4 regions of the Streptomyces sp. NPDC058246 genome follow, and region 1 is predicted to be linked to each of the others. Evidence: riboswitches for the same ligand, from Rfam matches in the RefSeq annotation. Region 1 holds a riboswitch; each other region holds the start of a gene.
What was found. Region 1 has a riboswitch for cyclic di-AMP ahead of ACFVXA_RS23845 (peptidoglycan DD-metalloendopeptidase family protein). Riboswitches for the same ligand answer to the same signal wherever they lie in the genome.

Region 1 (5,519 bases):
AGGGCAAGGGCGTGCACGAGTCCCCGCCCGGCTATCTGCGCGGCGCCCAGGAGCTGCTCCACCGGCACAAGGCACTGCTCATCGCGGACGAGGTGCAGACCGGCCTCGGGCGGACCGGGGACTTCTACGCCTACCAGCACGAGGACGGTGTCGAGCCGGACCTGGTGTGCGTGGCGAAGGCGCTGTCCGGTGGCTATGTGCCGGTCGGCGCGACCCTCGGCAAGGACTGGATCTTCAAGAAGGTCTACTCGTCGATGGACAGGGTCCTCGTCCACTCGGCGAGCTTCGGCTCGAACGCCCAGGCCATGGCGGCGGGACTGGCCGTGCTCTCCGTGATGGACAGCGAGCAGATCGTGGCCCGCGCCCGGGCCACCGGAGAACAGCTGAAGTCCCGGCTCACGGCGCTCGTCGACAAGTACGAGCTGCTGAGTGACGTACGCGGCCGGGGCCTGATGATCGGGATCGAGTTCGGCCGTCCCAAGTCGCTCAAACTGCGCAGCCGCTGGACGATGCTGCAGGCCGCGCGCAAGGGCCTGTTCGCGCAGATGGTGGTCGTGCCTCTGCTGCAACGGCACCGCATCCTCACTCAGGTCTCCGGCGACCATCTGGAGGTGATCAAGCTGATCCCGCCGCTGGTCATCGGTGAGCCGGACGTCGACCGCTTCGTGGACGCCTTCACCGCCGTGATGGATGACGCGCACAGCGGGGGCGGGCTGATGTGGGACTTCGGGAAGACGCTGGTGAAGCAGGCGGTTGCCAACCGCTGAGTGGTAGGCGGATCCGGGGGCGGGCTCGCGACACGGGTCCGCCCTTTTGTCTCTCAGGCAAGAAATTTGCCCGACAGGCAACTGTGCGGCTCAATAGGAGGCATGAACACCGTTGAGCCGGGGGCGGCCGGTTCGGCGCCCGAGCCCGGGCCGGCCGAGGCACTGCCGTCCGTGGCTCCGCAACTGCGTGAGCTGCGACGCCGTGCCTCGCTGACCCTGGAGACCGCGGCCCGCGCCGCCGGCCTCTCGCCCGCGCATCTCTCGCGCCTTGAGACCGGTCAGCGTCAGCCTTCGCTGCCGATGCTGCTGGCACTCGCCCGTATCTACGGTACGACCGTCTCGGAACTGCTCGGTGAGACGGTCGCCGAGCGGGACGCGATCGTGCGCGGCGCCGACATGGAGCCGACCGCGGCGGGCGGCTGGACGTATGCGCAGGCCGGTGCCCCGGGCCGGGGTATGCAGGCCCTGCGGGTGCACGTCCCGCACGGCTCGCAGGGCGACATCGTGCGCGTGCACCCCGGTGAGGAGTGGCTGTACGTCCTTCGGGGGCGGCTGCGGCTGCGCCTCGGGGACTCCGCGCACGTGCTCACGCCGGGTGACAGCGCGCACTTCGACTCGCTCACCCCGCACCGCATCGCCGCCGCGGATCGTGACGGAGCCGAGCTCCTCTTCGTACACACCCTGCTGCAGAGCCCCACCGCCGCGCTGTGCCTCGGCCCGGCGACGGGGCACCCGACCTCGGGAGAGACATCATGACCGAACCCACGGAACCCGGCACGAGACGGTCCATGGAGGAGCGGTTCCCGCGCTCCCTGTGGGTCCGCCTGATCATCTACATCGCCGTCGGCCACCTCTTCGCGGCCTTCATCTTCCTGCTGTTCACGCTGGGCGGCCAGAATCACTAGACGCCCCCGCGGGGCTCAGTCCAGCAGGCGCTCGCGCAGCCGCTCCCGCAGCTCCGGCGTGATCCGCAGTGCCTGCTCCAGGTAGGCGTCGACGCCGCCCCAGGTCTCCTCGATCGTCTCGAAGGCCGCCGTCAGGTATTCGGCGCGCGCGTCGAACAGCGGACTGAGCAGCTCCATGGCCTCCGGGGAGTAGGCGGAGGCGGAGCTGCTGCTGCGGTGCACCTTGTAGCGGCGGTGCGCCGCGTTCGACTCCAGGTAGTCGGTCACGATCGCGTCGCGCTCGACGCCGAGGGCGAGGAGCGTCACGGCTATCGACAGGCCGGCGCGGTCCTTGCCCGCCGCGCAGTGCATCAGCGCGGGCACGCTGTCCTCGGCCAGGGCGTGCAGTACCTGGGAGTGCTCGGCCGTGCGCTCCTTGACGATCGTGCGGTACGAACCGATCATGCGGTTCGCCGCCTTGCCGTCCGAGAGGAGGGCGCGCAGCTGGTCGAGATCGCCGTCGCGGACCATCTTCCAGAACTCGGCGCCGTCGGCCGGGTCGGTCAGCGGAAGATTCACGTTCCGCACGCCCGGCAGCTCGACGTCCGGGCCCTCCAGCTTCTGGTCCGAGGCATTGCGGAAGTCGAAGACCGTGTGCAGGCCGAGGGAGGCGAGGAACGCCGCGTCCTCCTCGGTGGCGTGCGCCAGGTGGCCGCTGCGGAACAACTGCCCGAACCTCACGCGCCGGCCGTCCACGGTGGGCAGGCCGCCCACGTCCCGGAAATTGCGCACACCGGTCAGCTCGGGCTCGGTCGACGGGACCTGCTGCGTCACTGGGGCTCCTCCCCTTCGGCCGTCGGCGCTGCCGGGCTTCCCTCGGCGGCGCCGGCCGTTCGGCCGCTTGTCTACGGGTTGCGCTCTCGACGATACGACATGGGTACCTGGGGCAATGAGTTGTCCACAGGCGTGACATCTCCGAGGGGCAGCGGGCCGCGCTCGCCCGGCGGGCCGTGCGGTGCGGTACGTCCACGGCGACGAGATCGTCGTCCTCGCCCGGCTCCAGGGCCCAGCGGTTCGGCGAGCCGGTGGCACCGCTTCGGCTGCGCGGACTTGATCCGAAATAGGTGTACGAATCTCGCGAAACGGGCGAATTGCACCGCCCTGCGTTACTGCCATCGTGAGTTGCGGACGGGGTCGTGCGGGGATCTCGATGCGGCAGTTATCCGACTGTGTCGCATGTGACTGTTCTGTCCGAATTAATGCCTTCATTCCAACTGGCCCTGGAATAGAGCACCGTAGGTCGAGGTGCGTGAGGAGCGTCATATTCGTGACCATGCGTTGCGAACCCCTTTTGCCAATCCGCCCGAATTTCCGGGCCGGTTGAAAGGCCGGAAAGATCGTCGATCCACGGAGGGTGACGGGAATTCCGGCATGGATCAAGAAAGGCGCACGCACGAAAAAGCCACATGGTTGGCGAGATGCTCTCATCTCGCTTACGTTCTGCCTCAATCCGGACGGACGCCCAATCCTGCCGCCGCCCGGAATCCGCACTCACCCGCATTCGGCAGGAGCGGGGGACCCGCAGGTACCACGCCTGTTCCGGTCCCCGGAACGGCTAGGGGTATAGCCGCGCAATTGCGTGGCCGGACATCTCCAGTCCGCACCCGACAGCTCACCTCGCAGGCGCCGGAGAGGAATTCGTCATGCCCGCGAAGGGTAAGCACCGCCGTCCCAAGTCCCAGCGTTTCACCCGCTCGATCGCCGTGGCCGGAACCGGTGGCGCCGCGCTCGCGCTGCCGCTGATGGGAGCCACCGGCGCTCACGCCACGACCCCGACGGCCTCCGCCGCGCAGCAGGCCGGGAAGTCCGTGACCGCCTCCCCCGTCGCCGCGAAGAAGGCGGCCGGGACGAAGACCTACGCCGTGCGGGCCGGCGACTGGCTCGCGAAGATCGCCGACGAGCAGAACGTCAGCGGCGGCTGGAAGAAGCTCTACTCCGACAACCGCTCGGCCATCGGCAGCGACCCGTCGCTGATCCACCCGGGTCTCCGGCTGACGCTCGGCGAGAAGGCCGCGTCCGGCGGTGCCACCCGGTCGTCCGCGAAGACGACGACCTCGTCGGCCAAGACCACGACGTCGGACGCCAAGGCCGACACGGCCACCACGGCGGCCACCCCAGCCACGAAGGCCGCCAACACCGCGCCCACCAGCAACGCTTCCGGCTACACCCTGCCGGTCCAGGGCGCCACCGTCGGCACCGGCTACAAGGTGGCGGGCAGCATGTGGTCCAGCGGCTACCACACCGGCGTGGACTTCGTGGTCCCGACCGGCACCACGATCAAGGCCATCGCCGGGGGCACCGTCGTCTCGGCCGGCTGGGGCGGCGCGTACGGCAACCAGGTCGTCATCCAGCACGCCGACGGCCAGTACTCCCAGTACGCCCACATGTCCGCGCTCTCCGTCTCGGCGGGCCAGACCGTGACCGCCGGCCAGCAGATCGGCCTCTCCGGCGCGACCGGCAACGTCACCGGGCCGCACCTGCACTTCGAGGTCCGCACCACGCCGAACTACGGCTCGGACATCGACCCCGTCACGTACCTGCGCTCGCACGGTGTCGCCGTCTGACACCCCTGCTTTTCCCTGCCCTTGCCGGCAGTACTGTCTCCGAAGGCCGGACCCCACGATCCCCGGGGTCCGGCCTTCGGCCTGCCACTGTCAACTCCCCACGCGGACCAGGTACTTGCCCGCTCGACCGGAATCCCGCGCGCCACCAACACTGGCGTGTGGAGCTCCGTCGGGATCGCGGACTCCCCCGTGTAGCGGCTCCGTCAACGCCGCTGATCAGAGAGCTATTCCGGAATTGGACAACACTTTAGGCGTGGCTTATCTCACCATCCGTCAACCCTTCCCTACGGTCGCGTAGCTCACATCGCAAGGTGAATCATGGGCCGATGTGGCAGACGATTCGAAGAGTGACAACAGATCAGTGATCGGGTCGTACGTGGCGGTGGGGGACAGCTTCACCGAGGGCGTCGGCGACCCCGGCCCTGACGGGGCCTTCGTCGGTTGGGCCGACCGGTTCGCGGTGCTTCTCGCCGACCGACGGCCCGAGGGCGACTTCAACTACACCAATCTCGCCGTGCGCGGCAAACTGCTCGACCAGGTCGTCGAGGACCAGCTCCAGCGCGCGAAGGAGCTCGCTCCGGACCTGGTCTCCTTCTGCGCGGGCGGCAACGACATCATCCGGCCCGGCACCGACCCCGACGAGGTCGCGGAGCGCTTCGAGCGTGCCGTCGCCGAACTCAGCTCCGCCGTCGGCACCGTCATGGTGACCACCGGCTTCGACACGCGTGGCGTGCCCGTGCTCAAGCATCTGCGCGGCAAGATCGCCACGTACAACGGCCATGTGCGGGCCATCGCGGACCGGTACGGCTGTCCCGTCCTCGACCTGTGGTCGCTCAGGACGATCCAGGACCGCCGTGCCTGGGACGGCGACCGCCTGCACCTCTCACCCGAGGGCCACACCCGGGTCGCCCTCCGCGCCGGTCAGGTCCTCGGCCTCGACGTACCGGCGGACCCTGACCAGCCCTGGCCGCCGCTGCCGCCGCGCGGCACTTTCGAAGTGCGGCGCGACGACATCCACTGGGCGCGCGAATACCTGGTCCCGTGGATCGGGCGACGGTTGCGCGGAGAGTCGTCGGGCGACCATGTGGCGGCCAAGGGCACCCTTTCACCGGATGACATCAAGACGCGGATCGAGTGGGTGGCTTGAGCTGGGGCTGGGGAGTGGTTGCCTGAGCCGCGGGTGGCTTGAGGCGCGACCTTGGCCCGTCGCGCCGGCTCCAGCCGTGTCACACGAACTCGGCGGC
Region 2 (5,519 bases), on a different contig from region 1:
CCGCGAATTACTTCTCTTTGTATACGGCCCTCGTGTTAATGCCGCAGGCCCGTCATGTTTACGGGATGTTGCGAACTCCTCACACGTTCCGGTCGATCTCCGCCGCCGGGAAAGCGGAGCCGGTGGGCGGCCGTGGCGCGCTCGGTGTGCAGCGCCGTGATCGCCCGGGCCCGCTCGCTGTCCCCGCGCGCGACGGCGTCCACGATGCCGCCGTGCTCGGCCCAGGACTCCGCGGGGTTGGCCGGCGCCTCGACCGCGTACATCCAGGCGATCTTGTGCCGCAGCTGGGCGAGCGTGGAGGTCAGCGCGGAGCTTCCGGAGGCCTGCGCGAGGGTCTCGTGGAACCAGCCGCCCAGCGAACGCAGATCCTCGCTGTGCCCCCTCCTGGCCCGCTCCTGACCCAGCCTGACCAGGCCTCGGAGCACCTTGAGGTGGGCCTCGGTGCGGCGCTGTGCGGCCCGCGCCGCGCCCAGCGGCTCAAGGAGCATGCGCATCTCCAGCAGGTCGGAGGCCTCCTGCTCGGTGGGCTCCGCGACGCACGCGCCCGCGTGCCGACGGGTGACCACGAAGCCCTCGGCCTCCAGGGTGCGCAGGGCCTCGCGCACGGGGACGCGCGAGACGCCGTAGCGGCGGGCGAGCAGTTCCTCGGTGAGCCGGCCGCCTCGCTCGTAGACCCCCGCGACGATGTCGTCACGGATCGCCGTGCATACCGAGTGCGCCGGAATACGCATGACCGGACCTCCGCTTTAATCCCCGTGAAACGCCGTCGATTGACGCTTGTTCAGTGACTCTATTGCAGAAAGCCTGAATTTCCGATGGCGGGCCGGAATCCATGGATATTTTTTGGACAGGCGGCCGCGTGAAACGACGATGCCCCGGCTGGCTGAGCCGGGGCATCGGAAGGCCGAAGAAGAGGTGACGCGCTCGTCAGACGTTCACACCGTGCGAGCGGAGGTAGGCGACGGGGTCGATGTCCGAGCCGTACTCCGGGGTCGTGCGGGCCTCGAAGTGGAGGTGCGGCCCGGTGGTGTTGCCGGTGGCCCCGGAGAGGCCTATCTGCCCGCCCGGGGTGACCGTCTGGCCCACGGAGACACCGATGGACGACAGGTGGCCGTACATGGTGTACGTGCCGTCGTGCATCTTGATCACTACTTGATTGCCATAGGCCCCGCCCCAACCGGCCGTGACGACAGTGCCGGAGCCGACGGCGTGCACCGGGGTGCCCGACGCGGCGTGGAAGTCGACGCCGGTGTGGCTGCCGGAGGACCAGAGGCTGCCGCCGGCCTTGTAGCCGGTGGAGATGTACGAACCGGTGATCGGCAGGACGAAGGAGTTGAGGCGCTTGCGCTCGGCCGCGCGGGCGGCGCGTTCCTTGGCCTCACGCGCCTGCTCGGCCTTCTTCGCGGCCTGCTTCCGGGCGGCCTCCTCGGCCTTCTTCTGCGCCGCAGCCTCGTCGGCGGCGTACTGCTGGGCGGCGGCCTGCGCGTCGATCTTCTCGGCGATGGTGTCGCCGATGGTGATCACGGGTGTGAGGCCGGTCTGCTCGACGGAGGGCTCCGCGGCGAGGGCCGGGGACGCGAGGGTTCCGATGACACCGGTGGTGGCGAGCGCGGCGACGCCGACGGCGTTGGCGGTCGTGCGCTGTGCGCGGCCCGGTCGACGATGCTTCCCGGTGCCACAGATGAACGCCATGTAGGGGCTGATCCTTTCCTTCCCTCTCGCCTACCGGGTTAGCTGACGGGTTCGGAGCAGGAAGGTCTCCTACGGACCCCTCCAAGGGAGGGCGTCCGATTCACCCCAGGGACTGCGTATGGGTCCCCGGCTCCCCTGGCTCGCGCCGTACGGGGACTCGGCGATGACTGTCCGGTGCCGCGGGCGCGGCGCACTGCGTGACGAACAGCCGGACCGACGCTAAACGGGACATCTTTCAATCGACAAACGGATCACGGCTTTTGTAGCGCATGCCACAGGGCAGACAGGCAACCTCCCTACCAATACGGACACCTTGGGGACGAAGTCCGCGATGAGGGGACGAAGTCCGGGCAAACGGAGACCCAGGTGACGCTTCGGTCACCTGGGTCCTCGGGTGGCCCCTCGTGGAGCCGGGCCGCGCTACTCGGCCCGTACGACGGTCACTTCACCGATTCCGAGGGCCTTGACCGGCTCCTCGATCTGCGCGGCGTCACCCACCAGGACGGTCACCAGACGGTCGACCGGGAAGGCGTTCACGGCGGCCGCGGTGGCCTCCACGGTGCCGGTCGCGGCGAGCTGCTGGTACAGCGTCGCCTGGTAGTCGTCCGGCAGGTACTGCTCGACCTGGTCGGCGAGCGTGCTCGCGACGGCCGCGGCGGTCTCGAACTTGAGGGGTGCCACACCCACCAGGTTCTGTACGGCGACGTCGCGCTCGGCGTCCGTCAGGCCCTCGGCGGCGAGGGTGCGCAGCACCTTCCACAGGTCGTCGAGCGCCGGGCCGGTGTTCGGGGTGTCCACGGAGCCGCTGATGGCGAGCATCGCGATGCCGGTGCCGTCCGGCGCGGCGCGCAGGACCTGGCCGAACGCCCGCACTCCGTAGGTGTAGCCCTTCTCCTCGCGCAGGACGCGGTCCAGGCGCGAGGTGAGGGTGCCGCCGAGGCAGTACGTGCCGAGCACCTGGGCGGGCCACACGCGGTCGTGCCGGTCGGCGCCGACGCGGCCGATGAGCAGCTGGGTCTGGACGGCACCGGGACGGTCCACGACGATCACGCGGCCGGTGTCGTCGGCGGTGACCGGCGGCACGGGGCGCGGCTCGGCGGACGAACCGGTCCAGGAGCCGAGCGTGTCGGTGAGCAGCCCGTCGACGTCGACGTCGGTGAGGTCACCGACGATGACGGCAGTGGCCGTCGCCGGGCGTACGTGCTTCTCGTAGAAGGCGCGCACGGCCGCCGAGTCGATGCTCTGGACGGTCTCCTCGGAGCCCTGGCGCGGACGCGACATGCGCGAGGTCGCCGGGAACAGCTCCTTGGAGAGCTCCTTGGCGGCCCGGCGGGCCGGGTTGGCCGTCTCGTGCGGGATCTCGTCGAGCCGGTTGCGGACCAGCCGCTCGACCTCGCTGTCCGCGAACGCCGGTGCCCGCAACGCGTCGGCGAGCAGACCGAGCCCCTTGGACAGGCGCGAGACGGGGACTTCGAGCGACAGACGTACGCCGGGGTGGTCGGCGTGCGCGTCCAGGGTGGCGCCGCAGCGCTCCAGCTCGGCGGCGAACTCCTCGGCGGAGTGCTTGTCGGTGCCTTCGGAGAAGGCCCGCGCCATGATCGTGGCGACGCCGTCGAGGCCGGCCGGTTCGGCCTCCAGGGGCGCGGCGAGGATCACCTCCACGGCGACGACCTGCTGGCCGGGGCGGTGGCAGCGCAGGACGGTCAGGCCGTTGTCGAGCGCGCCGCGCTCGGGGGCCGGGAAGGCCCACGGCTTGGCCTCGCCGGCCTGGGGCTGCGGGTGGAACTCCATGTTCGCGAGCTCGGTCACTTCGCCGACTCCTCGTCCTCGTCGGTGTCTTCCGCGGCTTCAGCGGCTTCGGTAGCGATCGGCTCGTAGACGAGCACCGCACGGTTGTCGGGACGCAGGCGGGCCTGGGCGACCTCCTTGACCTCCTCGGCGGTGACGGCCAGGACGCGCTGCACGGCGGTCAGGGCGAGCTGCGGGTCGCCGAACAGGACGGCGTACCGGCACAGTTCGTCGGCGCGGCCTGCGACCGTGCCGAGCCGGTCCAGCCACTCGCGCTCCAACTGGGCCTGGGCGCGCTCCATTTCCTCGGCCGTGGGGCCCTCCGCGGCGAACCGGGCGAGTTCCTCGTCGACGGCGGCCTCGATGACCGGGACCTCGACGTCACCGGACGTCTTCACGTCCAGCCACCCCAAGGAGGGCGCTCCGGCGAGCCGCAGCAGGCCGAATCCGGCCGCGACGGCGGTACGGTCGCGGCGTACGAGCCGGTTGTAGAGCCGGGACGACTCGCCGCCGCCGAGGACGGTGAGCGCCACGTCGGCCGCGTCGGACGCGCGCGTGCCGTCCTCCGGAAGCCGGTAGGCGGCCATCAGGGCACGCGCCGGGACCTCTTCCTCGACGACCTCGCGCAGCTCCTCGCCGATGATCTCGGGCAGCGCGCCGTCGCGCGGAGCGGGCTTCCCGTCGTGCGCGGGGATGGAGCCGAAGTACTTCTCGATCCAGACGAGCGTCTGCTCCGGGTCGATGTCGCCGACGACCGACAGGACCGCGTTGTTGGGCGCGTAGTAGGTCCGGAAGAACGCGCGGGCGTCCTCCAGGGTGGCCGCGTCCAGGTCCGCCATCGACCCGATCGGGGTGTGGTGGTACGGGTGGCCCTCGGGGTACGCGAGCGCGGTCAGCTTCTCGAACGCGGTGCCGTAGGGCACGTTGTCGTAGCGCTGCCGGCGCTCGTTCTTGACGACGTCCCGCTGGTTCTCCATGGACTCGTCGTCGAGCGCGGCGAGCAGCGAGCCCATGCGGTCGGCCTCCAGCCAGAGCGCGAGCTCCAGCTGGTGGGCGGGCATGGTCTCGAAGTAGTTGGTGCGCTCGAAACTCGTCGTGCCGTTGAGCGAGCCGCCCGCGCCCTGGACGAGCTCGAAGTGACCGTTGCCCTTCACCTGGCCCGAGCCCTGGAACATCAGGTGCTCGAAGAGGTGAGCCAGGCCGGTACGGCCCTTGACCTCGTGGCGCGAGCCGACGTCGTACCAGAGGCACACCGCCGCGACCGGGGTCAGATGGTCCTCGGAGAGCACCACGCGCAGGCCGTTGGCGAGGCGGTGCTCGGTCGCTGTCAGGCCGCCGGAGCCTGCCTCAGCTGTGGCCGTGTGACCCATGGGCATGTACGTCCCTTCGATCGCGGAAACTGCATATTTCCTGTCGGTCCTGCCACTGTATGCAAGCGCGCCGACAGCTGGCGAAGTTCCCGCGCCTCGTACGCCCAGAGCGAGACTCGCGGACGGCTCGGGCGTGTCCCACGAGGCCCCCCGGGGCCCGCTACGGACGGGTCGCGGTCGGCGTTGTCAGTGGGGCGGTCCACAATGGTCCGCGTCAGAACCCGTTCATGCCCCGGCAGAGACTGTGAAGGAGCCGCAGCAGCGATGGCCCGCCGCAGCACGAAGACCCCGCCGCCCGACGACTCGTACGAGGAGAAGATCCTCGACATCGACGTCGTGGACGAGATGCAGGGCTCCTTCCTCGAATACGCGTACTCGGTCATCTACTCGCGAGCCCTGCCGGACGCGCGCGACGGCCTCAAGCCCGTGCACCGCCGCATCGTCTACCAGATGAACGAGATGGGCCTGCGCCCCGACCGCGGCTATGTGAAGTGCGCCCGCGTCGTCGGCGAGGTCATGGGTAAGCTCCACCCGCACGGCGACGCGTCGATCTACGACGCGCTGGTCCGGCTGGCGCAGCCCTTCTCCATGCGCCTGCCCCTGGTGGACGGCCACGGCAACTTCGGCTCGCTCGGCAACGACGACCCGCCGGCCGCCATGCGTTACACC
Region 3 (5,519 bases), on a different contig from region 1:
ACGGCCACCGAGTTCCCCCAGCGGGTGTTGGCGCTGGGCACCCCGCGCCGCACCTCCGCCTCGTCCATCACGTCGTCGTGGTACAGCGTGGCGAGATGGGTCAGTTCGACGACCACCGCCGAGGGCACGACACCCGGCGCGTACGGGTCACCGAACTGCGCGGCGAGCGTGACGAGCAGCGGCCTGAACCGCTTCCCGCCGGCCCGCACGAGATGTTGGGCGGCTTCCGTGATGAAGGGGACCTCGCTCTTGGTGGCTTCGAGCAAACCCTCCTCGACAGCCGCCAATCCGGCCTGGACATCGGCTTCGAGAGCCTGGTCCCGCACGCTCAGCCCGAACGGCCCGACGACGGTCACGAGAGGTTCTCCTGTCTGCTGACGATCACATGGCGAACTCGGTCGATCATTCGGTCGATGACACGGTTTGTCGATGTGTCGCTGCCATCACTCAAGTCAGCGTATCCGGTCACGTTTCGATCACCACGAGCGCCCACCGTCCCTCGCGCGACTTCGCTCCGGCGGCAGGTACCCCGCACCCGACCGGCAGGTACCCCCGCGTGCGCCCGGTAGGCACATCACACCCGATCGGCAGGCACCCTTCCGCACCCGGGCGGTAGGCACATCACACCCGACCCGCAGGCACCCCCACGTCCGCCCGGCAGGCACATCACACCCGACCCGCAGGCACCCTTCCGCACCCGGGCGGTGCCGGATTACGAACGGTATGTTCGTGATCAGCCGATACGAACGTATATGTACCCACTGGCAAAGAGGCAGACCCCCGTGTCCCGAAGCGCCGTCGACACCGAGCCCGGCAGCCGGCCGCCCCCGGCCGACGACCATGCCTTCCTCGGCCGGCCCCGGGGCCTGCTCACCCTCTCCGGCCTGGAGGTCTGGGAGCGCTTCTCGTTCCTCGGCATGCGGGCGATCCTGGTCCTCTACTTCGCCGACACCGGCGGCCGAGACCGACGCCGCCGCGCCCGCGGCCATGCCCGTGTCGCCGTGGGCGAGGCGGTCCCCACGGCCGCCATGACCTGGGCCGGCCCGGGTCTGATCAGCGCGGGCACCGGCCTGCTCGAGCCCTGCGAAGCCGGCGTCGCGGCGGTCGTCGTCGGTGGCGTAGAGCTTGCCGACCATGCGATCGACATCGGCGCCTTCGCGGGCCCCCTGATCACCGGCCGGCTGGGCGACCACCAGGGCCGGGACCGGGGGTTCTCCGCCGCCGCGATCGGCATGACGTCCGGTCCGATCCCGTACGCGGCGGCCCGTCGTCACCTGGCCGGACGCAGGAACGCGGCGGAATTCGCCCTCGCGCCGGTGGTCGCCGCGCTCCGGGTCCGGATGGGCCACAGCCGGCCGCACGCCTCGATCGGGGTCGGGGTCGGGGTCGGGGTCGCGATCGGGGTCGCCCTCGGCTGCCTGTCCTTCCTCCTGATGGCGCTGCGGACCAGGGGCCACAGCGGCCAGAGCGGCCAGAGGGGTGACAGCGACGACGACCTGATGTCGGCCTGGTGGATCGTCGGCCCGTATCCGCTGCTCGGCCTCGGCGACGTCCTCCTGGAGACCTCCGGTATGTCCGCCACCACGAAACTCGCCCCCGCCGCCTTCGCCGGCCAGACCATGTCCCTCTGGTTCCTGTCCCTCGCCCTCGCAGGCGGCATCCAGGCCCAGACGGTGAAGCGGTACGACGACGTCTCCGAGCCCGCCTGCTCCGGCGTCAACGGTGCGATCGCGGTGGCCGCGGGCCTGGCCGTGATGGCCCTCGTGGCCCTCGCCCCGTGGCTGCGCCGCACGATGCACCCGGTCCACTGAAGCCACTGGGGTGACGCTCATGCACATCCGTACGTCCTTCCCGTACGAGACCACTCACGAGGACATCTGGATCCCGCTCGCGGACGGCACCCGCCTGTACGCCCGCGTCTGGCGCCCGCTGACCGACGAACCCGTACCCGCGCTCCTCGAATACCTCCCCCACCGCCTCACGGACTGGACCGCGCCCCGCGACTGGCAACGCCACCCCTGGTACGCGGGCCATGGCTATGCCTCCGTGCGCGTGGACGTGCGCGGGCACGGCAACTCGGAGGGCATGCCGACCGACGAGTACTCGGCGGTGGAGCTGGCCGACGGGGTGGAGGTCGTCAACTGGCTCGCGTCCCAGCCCTGGTGCACCGGCAAGGTCGGCATGTTCGGCATCTCCTGGGGCGGCTTCAACTCCCTCCAGATCGCGGCCCTCGCGCCCGAGCCGCTCAAGGCGATCGTCACGGTCTGCTCGACGGACGACCGCTACGACAACGACGTGCACTACATGGGAGGTTCCGTCCTCGCCGTCGACATGCACGCCTGGGCGGCCACCATGCTCGCCTTCGTCTCCCGCCCGCCGGACCCGGTGCACGTGGGCCAGGTGATGTGGCGCGACCTGTGGGTGAAACGCCTGGAGGCCGTGGCCCCGTACGTCCACACCTGGCTCTCCCACCAGACCCGGGACGCGTACTGGCGGCACGGCAGCGTCTGCGAGGACTACGGCGCGATCCGGGCGGCGGTCCTCGCGGTCGGCGGCTGGCACGACCCGTACCGGGACACCGTGCTGCGCCTGGTCGAGAACCTGCCCTCCGATCGGGTACGAGGCCTGATCGGCCCCTGGTCTCACCAGTACCCCGACCGGGGCCTGCCGCCCGGCCCGGCGATCGGCTTCCTCCAGGAGACCCTGCGCTGGTGGGACCACCACCTGAAGGGCATCGACACAGGAGCCCTGTCCACCCCCGTCCTCCGCTCGTACGTGATGGACGCGCATCCCCCGGCGACGGTGTACCCGGAGCTTCCGGGCCGCTGGGTGGGCGACCCCGGCTGGCCCTCGCCCGCCGTGAACCCCGTCTCGTACGCGCTCCGGGGGGCGCCGGTCCTGGTCCGTTCCCCGCAGCACACGGGGGTGGACGCGGGCCGCTTCACCCCCTTCGGGAACGACGCGGATCTGCCGCCGGACCAGCGGGAGGAGGACGCGAGGTCCGCGTGCTTCGAATTCGAAGTGCCTGAGGAAACCTGGGTGTTGGGCCGACCTCAGGTCCGTCTGCGGCTGACGTCGCCGGTCCCGCGGGGCCAGGTGATCGCCCGCCTCTGCGACGTGGCCCCCGGCGGAGCCTCCACACTCGTCACCCGAGGTGTCCTGAACCTGTCAGCACGCCATGGCCGCGACCAGGCGGTTCCCTGGAAACCGGGCACTACGGAGGACGTGGTTTTCGATCTGAACGCCATCGGGTACGCGTTCCCGCCGGGCCACCGCATCCGCCTCGCCGTCTCCTCCGCGTACTGGCCCTGGATCTGGCCCCAGCCGGGCTCCGAGGCCGGCTTCACGCTGGACCCGACGGCCAGCAGCCTCGAACTCCCGGTAAGGGCACGGGAGTCGACGCCCACCCTCACCTTCGAGGAACCGGAGGAGGCCGAACCCCTCGGCGTGGCCGTCCCGGCGACGCTGGACGAACCCCGACCGGAACGCCTGGTCGTCCGCGACGTGGCCGCCGGCACCTGGCGCCTGGACGTCGACCCGCGCTACGGGGGCACCCACGTGCACCCCGACGGCCTCGAATACACCGAGGACGCCCAGGAGACGTACACGATCGACGAGTCGGACCCCCTCTCGGCCCGCGCCCGCTCGACCTGGTCGATCCGCCTCCACCGCCCCGACCTGCCCTGGGACGCGCACATCACGACAACATCCGAAATCACCTGCGACGCCGAGCACTTCATCACCTCCGACGAGGTGATCTGCAAGGACGGCGGCGAGGTGGTCTTCCATCGGACGTGGGAGAAGAGGATCCGGCGGACGGCGGGCTAGGACCCGCTGGGGCCGACTGGGCGCCGGCCAGGACCTACCGGGGGCCGACCGGGAGCCGGCCAGGACGCATCCGGGGCCGACTGGGCACCCGATAGACCTGCCCGGGGTCGACTGGGCGCCGGCTGGGAGCCAGCCGGGAGCCAGCCGGGAGCCGGGGAACCGCCCGAAGGCTCGAACCGTAATGCCCGAATTGGCCGACTCGCCGCTTTGATTGGGCTTGGTCGCGTGAATTGGGTCACGCCGGGAATAAGTAGGGCTTTTCAGCACCCCCATCGACTCCCCCTTTGCTAAAGGCAAGTTGAGGATCGAATTCCGGCACAAACGGACCTTTTACCCTGCCCTTATGCAGGCGAAAGCGATCTTCGCCGCGAAATCAGACCTTGTTCCCGACATGTGCTCTCGCATACGTTCGCCCCGATCCGAGCGGATCGCCGAATCCTGCCGCCGCCCGGAAACCCACCCACCCATGCACGCACGGCAGGAGCGGGGGACCCAGGTAAGCCGCCGTCCCGGGACACCGGAACGGCTTGGGGTGAAGCCGCGCCCCCCAGCGCGGCCGGGCACCTCCCGCCCGAACCCGACAGCTCACCTCGCAGGCGCCGGAGAGGAAATACGTCATGCCCGCACGAGGCAAGCACCGCCGCCCCAGAACCAGCCCTCTCACCCGCGGCATGGTCGCCGCAGGCACGAGCGGAGTCGCGCTCGCACTTCCGCTCGTGAGCGCCACCGGCGCGCACGCCGCTCAGCCCACACAGGCGCCGGCACAGGTCGCGAAGACCGCCACGGCCACGATCCCCGACGTCCAGCTCATCACCTACAAGGTGGTCGCGGGCGACACCCTGACCAAGATCGCCCAGAAGAACCCCACGAGCGGCGGCTGGAAGAAGCTGTACGAGGCGAACAGAGCGGTCATCGGCAGCAACCCGGCACTGCTCCGCCCGGGCCTGACACTGACGGTGGGCACGAAGACCCTCAAGTCGACCGTGGCGAGCAAGACGACGAACGCGACCACGGCCACCCAGGCCTCCGCCAAGACGTACGCCAACAACCTCGACGGCTGGATCAGGCAGTCCCTGGACATCATGGCCAAGGCGGGCATACCGGGCACCTACAACGGCATCCACCGCAACGTCATGCGCGAGTCGTCGGGCAACCCCCGGGCCATCAACAACTGGGACTCCAACGCCGCCGCCGGTATCCCGTCCAAGGGTCTCCTCCAGGTCATCGACCCGACCTTCGCCGCCTACCACGTCGCCGGCACCGCGATGGACCCCTACGACCCGGTCGCGAACATCACGGCCGCCTGCAACTACGCGGCGGCGAAGTACGGCTCGATCGACAACGTCAACGGCGCCTACTGAGACACGTTCCCCCCGGCCGTCGCCCGGGCCTTCTCCCAGGCTTTCGGCCGGGCCGTCTCCTGGACCGTCTCCTGGCCCATCGCCCGGGCTCCGAAGAGGCGCTCGAGCACGACCGCGATTCCGTCCTCCTCGTTGGACAAAGTCACCTCGTCGGCCACCGCCTTGAGTTCGGGGTGGGCGTTGGCCATGGCGACACCGCGGGCGGCCCAGTCGAACATGGGGATGTCGTTGGGCATGTCACCGAAGGCGAGGGTGGCGGCGGGGCTGAGCCCGAGGTACTCCGCGGCCAGGGCGAGCCCCGTCGCCTTGGTCACGCCACATGGCTGGAGT
Region 4 (5,519 bases), on a different contig from region 1:
AGCTCAGCGGCGAGCGCGGACTCGCCTCCGTCACCGCCGCGACCTTCTTCGTGCGCGTGGTGATGTCGCCCTTCGCGCACCCACTGTTCACCGTCCTGAGCGGCATCGGCTTCGGCATCGCGGCGCTGTCCGCCGAGCGCCAGCATCTGCGCCGCGTCCTGCTCCCTCTCTGCGGTCTGCTGCTCGCCATGGCCATGCACTCCGCATGGAACGGCTCGTCGAGCTTCGGGGAGTACGGGTTCTTCGCGGTGTACGCCGCGTTCATGGTGCCCGCGTTCGGGCTGCTGACCTGGCTGGCCATCTGGACCCGGCAGCGTGAACTGCGCACCGTGCGCTCCGAACTGCCCCCGTACGCCGTCGCCGGGTGGCTGGCCGCGCCCGAGCCGTACGTGCTCGGCTCGATGCGGGCGCGGCGGCTGGCGCGCGACTGGGCCGGCCATCACTTCGGGAAGGCGGCGGCGCGGTCGGTCGCCGAGTACGAGGCGTACGCCACCTCGCTGGCGTTTCTGCGTCATCGGGGGCGGCGGGGGCGGGCGGGCGCCGACTTCGTCGTACGGGAGCGGGAGTTGCTCGACGAGTTGTGGCGGCGGCGGGAGGTTGCGCGGCCGGCGCTGGCGTATGCGGCGCGGGCGACGGCTCCGGTTCCCGTGGTTCCGGTGCCGCCGCCGTGGCCCGCGTACGGGTACGCATACAGCCAGCCCTATGGGCCTGCGGCCGTCCCGTATCCCGCGTACAACCCGTACCGGACGTAGCGTTTCGCCCCCCGCCGCCCCCGCCGCCCTGCCCGTCCCGATCTGGGGCCTGTTACGCCGACGCCTTCGTCAGGCTCGTCAGCTCCGCGTCCGTCAGGACCAGGTCCGCCACGCCGAGCAGCGCCGGGAGCTGCTCCACATTCCTCGCGGAAGCGATGGGCGCCGCGACCGTCGGCTGGGCGGCCAGCCAGGCGAGGGCCACCGTGGCGACCGGAGCGTCGTGGGCCTGGGCGACCTCGTCGAGGGCGGCGAGGACCTTCTGACCGCGCTCCGTCTCGAGGTGCTTCGCCGCCCCCTCGGCCCGCGCCGAGTCCACCGTCGTCCCCGGCCGGTACTTTCCGGTGAGGAAACCGGACGCGAGGGCGAAGTACGGCATGGCCGCGAGGCCGGAGCGGGAAGCGAGGTCCCGCAGAGGACCTTCGTAGGTGTCGCGCGAGACCAGGTTGTAGTGCGGCTGGAGGGCGACATAGCGCGCGAGGCCCTCACGGTCGGAGAACTCCAGGGACTCCTGGAGCCGCTCGGCCGAGATGTTGGAGGCGCCGATCTCCCGCACCTTGCCCGCCTTCACCAGCTCGTCGAGCGCCCCGATGATCTCCTCGACGGGCACCTCGGGCTTGTCGAAGTGCGTGTAGTAGAGGTCGATGTAGTCGGTGTCCAGGCGTCGCAGGGACGCCTCGGCCGCGGCCTTGATGTTGGCGCCGGACAGCCCCGGATAGTCGGGGTGCTGGCTGACCTTGGTGGCGATCACGACATCGGAACGGTTGCCGCGCGCCTTGACCCACTTGCCGATGACGGTCTCGGACTCGCCACCCTTGTTGCCCTCGATCCACGCCGAGTACGAGTCGGCGGTGTCGACGAAGTTGCCGCCGGCGGCCGCGTACGCGTCGAGTACGGCGAAGGACTGGGCCTCGTCGGCGGTCCAGCCGAAGACGTTGCCACCGAGGGAGAGCGGGAAGACCTCGAGGTCGGAAGAGCCGAGCTTGCGCAGAGAAGTCATGCTCGAATTCAACATCCGTACCGGATGGATGTATTCCACACGCGCCTGACCGGCAGCCTTGATGTCACACGCCTGACCGGCAGCCCTGACGTCGGGGGGGTGCCGTCAGGACCGCCGGGAATCAGCGGAACACACGCGTCCGAACGCACGCGTCGGGACGTACAGCCAGGAGGTACGACCAAGGCGCACGCGTCACGACGTACCCGTCAGGGGTTCAGACCCTTGCTGCGCAGCCACGCCATCGGGTCGATCGCGTCGCCACCGCCGGGGTGGACCTCCAGGTGCAGGTGCGGCCCGGTCACGTTGCCGGTCGCGCCCACGCGCCCGATGACGTCTCCCGTGGCGACCTTCTGCCCCACGCTGACGCTGATCGACGACTGGTGGCAGAACCACAGCTCCGTACCGTCGTCGAGGGTGAGGATCGTGCGGTAGCCGTACGCGCCTGCCCAGCCCGCCTCCGTGACGGTGGCGCTGTGGATCGCCTTGATCAGCGTGCCGGTGGGCGCGGCGAAGTCGAGGCCGGTGTGGTAGCCGGAGGACCACATGGAGCCGGCCTCGCCGAAGCGGGAGGTGAGCGTGTACGAGGAGGTGGGCAGCGAGTAGCTCTTGGCGAGCTCGGCGAGGCGCTTGGCCTCGGCGGCCTTCTTGGCCGCCTCGTCCGCCTTCGTCTTGGCGGCGGCGGCCTTGGCCTCGGCGTCGTCCTGCTGCTGGGCGGCGAGCGCGACGGCCTTCTTCGCGGCGGCGGCCTCGGCGGCCTGCTGGGCCGCGCTGTCGACCTGGTCCTGCTGCGACGCGGCCTGCTGCATGATGCGGGCCCGCAGCGCCTCGCCCGCGTCGGCGCTCCCCTGCGCGGCGTCGGCGCTGGTCAGACCGGCGCTGGTGAGCGGGGTGGCGGAGCCCTTGGGCGTACTGGACCCGCCGTCCGATATGAGGGACTTGGCGGACTCGGTGACCGATGACAGGTCGGGAAGCGAGATCGACACCGGCGGCTTGCCGGGCGCGGCGGTGGCCATGCCACCCGCGCCGACGGCGGCTATGACACCGACGCCGAGAACCGTGGAGCTGCGGGCGAGTCCCCCACCGCGCTGCTTGCTGACACGGTGCCGGCCGCGAACGGGACGGACGGAATCCTCAGAGGGGTTCCATTCCTCCCAGGAGCCCTCGTCGTTGCCGTACGCGTAGCCGAAGGGCTGGGTGTCGTTCGGCGCGAACGAGGTTTGCTGGGCAGGCCGGTTGGACGCCACGTGGGCGCACTCCTTTCCTTCCTTCTCGCCTACCGGGTTAGCTGACGGGTTCGGAGCAGGAAGGTCTCCTACGCGCGTCAACCACGGCTTTTCCGCCGTGAAAGACGCTCGATTCACCCCAAGTTGGTGGTTCCCCGGCTCCCTTGCGGGATTCGGCGCGTGCGCACGGAGCCGCCTCTTGTGACGGCTGGGACGACCGCGCTGCGTTATCGAACGTTAATAGACCCGGGTACCGGATTCCAAGCTGTTCGGACTGATCGTTAACGCTTTTGGCCAGGACTTTGGGGACACCATCGGTTCAAACCGGGCGAGTTGACCACACTTCATAAACATCGATTCAGCTGATGGTGTGTCAGTTGTTATGCGGAGTGGCACCGTCCGATCACCACAGGTGACAAGGATCAAGGGCGCCGTACGGCCAGCAGCGCCATGTCGTCCGTCGTGCCGCCGCCCGTGTGCCGGCGGACCTCCTGGGCGAGGGCGGCCAGCAGGGCGTCGGGCCCGGGGAACAGGCGCCCGGCGAGGCGCGCGGCGGGATCGTAGAACTCCCCGCGCTCGTCGCGCGCCTCGGACAGGCCGTCGGTGTGCAGGAGCAGCGTGGCCCCCTTCGGGAACCCGGCCTCCACCGCGCGGTCGGGCCAGCTGCCCAACTCGCCCATCCCGAGCGGCAGGGCGGGATCCTCGGCGGCGAGCGGGACCAGCGTGCCGTCCGCGTGCAGCAGCAGCGGCGGGGGATGGCCGCGGTTGACGATCCGTACGGCCTCGTCCCCGTGCGGGATCTCCGCGAGTACGGCCGTGGTGAACCCCTCGAAGGCGTCGAGGCCCTCGCGCCGGGTGCCCTCGCGCGCCAGCGCCCGCTCCAGACGCTGTGCGACCGCCTCCAGCGTCGCTTCCTGCTCGGCCGCCTCCCGGAACGCCCCGATGACGACGGCGACGGCGGCGACCGCCCCCATGCCCTTGCCGCGTACGTCGCCCACGACCAGCCGTACCCCGTGCGGGGAGTCCTGCACCGCGTACAGGTCGCCGCCGATGAACGCGTCCGCCTGCGCCGCCTCGTACCGCGCCGCGACGTCGAAGCCGGCGATCCGCTCGTCGGGCTCGGGCAGCACCGCGCGCTGCGCGGACTCGGCGATCTCCCGGACCGAGGCGAGCCGTTGGTCGCTGCGGCGGACGAGGAGGTTGATGAGGACGGCCAGGACGGCGGCCGTGGCCACCGTGACCACTTCGGTGACCGAGCCGACGTTCAGGACGATGCCGAGCCTGAGGTGGATCGTGAGCACCGCGGCGAGGGCCGCGACACCGGTGAGCACCGTGCCGCGCGGTGAGTAGAGGGGGGCGGCCACCAGCGGGGCGGCGGTGAAGAGGGGGGACGCGGTGAAGTCCGACGGCGTGAAGTAGTCGTAACAGCCCCCGATGACGATGAGCAGCGCGGGGAGCGCCCGGACGAAGGCCCGCGCCTTGGAGATCCGGCGTCGGTCCGGGTCCGCCGGGCGGGGCCGCGGAGCGTCACCAAGACCGGGGTCGGGCACGGGGTCGCCGGGCAGCCGGCCACCGAACCGGTCGTATTCGTAGGGCCCCTCGGCCCGCTGCTCGCCTGCTTGCTGCCCCACCCATCCAGGTTTCCCGCAGCGGGGACGGTGGGCGACCGGTGTGGACCGACCGGGGGATACGGGGATGTGGGGGGACCCGCACGGAGCCGTAGCGGCCGGCGAAACACCAAGGGCCGGAACTCGTGAATCCGAGTTCCGGCCCTTGGCCTTCAGTAGCGGGGACAGGATTTGAACCTGCGACCTCTGGGTTATGAGCCCAGCGAGCTACCGAGCTGCTCCACCCCGCGTCGTTGAAACCAGTGTACGCCATCCGCGGGGCCCCCAGCACACACCTTTGAACGCACCCCCGTGCCGGCCTCGGCGGCAGGTGTCGGCGGGATTCACAGAAGGTGCCGGTTGGGCGCCTTGGCCCGCTCCTCGTGTTCGGGGAGTACGACGACGTCGGCGCCCTCCGTGGCGAGCAGCCCGTTGCCGTCGGCCCCCGCGACGAACGTGTCGGGCTCGCGCCAGGCGGTGACCACCCGCCGCACCCCGGCGTCGAGGATCAGCCGGGCACACGGCGCGGGCCGCGAGGCGCGCCGGGCGCAGGGTTCGAGGCTGCTGTACACCGTGGCGGAGGTGAGGCGCGGGTCGGCGGGGTCGATCTTGGCGAGCGCCGCTTCCTCGGCGTGCACCACGGGGTCGTCGCCCTCACGCGAGTGGCCCCGGGCCAGCTCGGTCCCGTCGGCGGCCACCACCACCGCGCCCACGCTGAAGGCGGTCTCCGAGGGCGGACACAAGGCCGCCAGTTCACACGCGAGCGCCAGCCAGTGCCGGTCCGCGGCGGAGGCGAGGCCGCCGGCGCCGGGGGCCGTGGGGACGTACCGGACGAGGACGACGTCTCCGACGGCCCGGGTCTCCACCATCCGCAGCCGCCCGGGCGGATAGTCGCCGGGTCCGAACAGCCGCGGCGCGGCCGGTTCCCCGACGAACAGCG

Region 2: it holds a riboswitch for cyclic di-AMP, as region 1 does, so the genes downstream of both, ACFVXA_RS10305 (M23 family metallopeptidase) here and ACFVXA_RS23845 (peptidoglycan DD-metalloendopeptidase family protein) in region 1, are expected to answer to the same signal.
Region 3: it holds a riboswitch for cyclic di-AMP, as region 1 does, so the genes downstream of both, ACFVXA_RS03235 (transglycosylase SLT domain-containing protein) here and ACFVXA_RS23845 (peptidoglycan DD-metalloendopeptidase family protein) in region 1, are expected to answer to the same signal.
Region 4: it holds a riboswitch for cyclic di-AMP, as region 1 does, so the genes downstream of both, ACFVXA_RS16850 (M23 family metallopeptidase) here and ACFVXA_RS23845 (peptidoglycan DD-metalloendopeptidase family protein) in region 1, are expected to answer to the same signal.

Annotation. Positions count from the first base shown of each region.
Region 1 is NZ_JBHVWZ010000016.1:178,932-184,450, forward strand. It holds gene ACFVXA_RS23825 (aspartate aminotransferase family protein) at 1-767, shown strand, start outside; gene ACFVXA_RS23830 (helix-turn-helix domain-containing protein) at 870-1,523, shown strand; gene ACFVXA_RS23835 (DUF6126 family protein) at 1,556-1,672, shown strand; gene ACFVXA_RS23840 (tyrosine-protein phosphatase) at 1,688-2,485, opposite strand; cyclic di-AMP (ydaO/yuaA leader) riboswitch at 3,194-3,350, shown strand; gene ACFVXA_RS23845 (peptidoglycan DD-metalloendopeptidase family protein) at 3,355-4,275, shown strand; gene ACFVXA_RS23850 (SGNH/GDSL hydrolase family protein) at 4,637-5,422, shown strand.
Region 2 is NZ_JBHVWZ010000005.1:272,560-278,078, forward strand. It holds gene ACFVXA_RS10300 (GntR family transcriptional regulator) at 36-731, opposite strand; gene ACFVXA_RS10305 (M23 family metallopeptidase) at 928-1,692, opposite strand; cyclic di-AMP (ydaO/yuaA leader) riboswitch at 1,705-1,865, opposite strand; gene ACFVXA_RS10310 (M16 family metallopeptidase) at 2,113-3,501, opposite strand; gene ACFVXA_RS10315 (M16 family metallopeptidase) at 3,498-4,856, opposite strand; gene ACFVXA_RS10320 (DNA topoisomerase (ATP-hydrolyzing) subunit A) at 5,115-5,519, shown strand, end outside.
Region 3 is NZ_JBHVWZ010000002.1:163,498-169,016, reverse strand. It holds gene ACFVXA_RS03250 (polyprenyl synthetase family protein) at 1-356, opposite strand, end outside; gene ACFVXA_RS03245 (hypothetical protein) at 783-1,811, shown strand; gene ACFVXA_RS03240 (CocE/NonD family hydrolase) at 1,831-3,828, shown strand; cyclic di-AMP (ydaO/yuaA leader) riboswitch at 4,280-4,442, shown strand; gene ACFVXA_RS03235 (transglycosylase SLT domain-containing protein) at 4,446-5,189, shown strand; gene ACFVXA_RS03230 (HAD family hydrolase) at 5,183-5,519, opposite strand, start outside.
Region 4 is NZ_JBHVWZ010000009.1:287,024-292,542, reverse strand. It holds gene ACFVXA_RS16860 (PrsW family intramembrane metalloprotease) at 1-752, shown strand, start outside; gene ACFVXA_RS16855 (aldo/keto reductase) at 805-1,749, opposite strand; gene ACFVXA_RS16850 (M23 family metallopeptidase) at 1,956-2,993, opposite strand; cyclic di-AMP (ydaO/yuaA leader) riboswitch at 3,005-3,161, opposite strand; gene ACFVXA_RS16845 (PP2C family protein-serine/threonine phosphatase) at 3,395-4,603, opposite strand; tRNA gene ACFVXA_RS16840 (tRNA-Met) at 4,757-4,830, opposite strand; gene ACFVXA_RS16835 (dihydrofolate reductase family protein) at 4,924-5,519, opposite strand, start outside.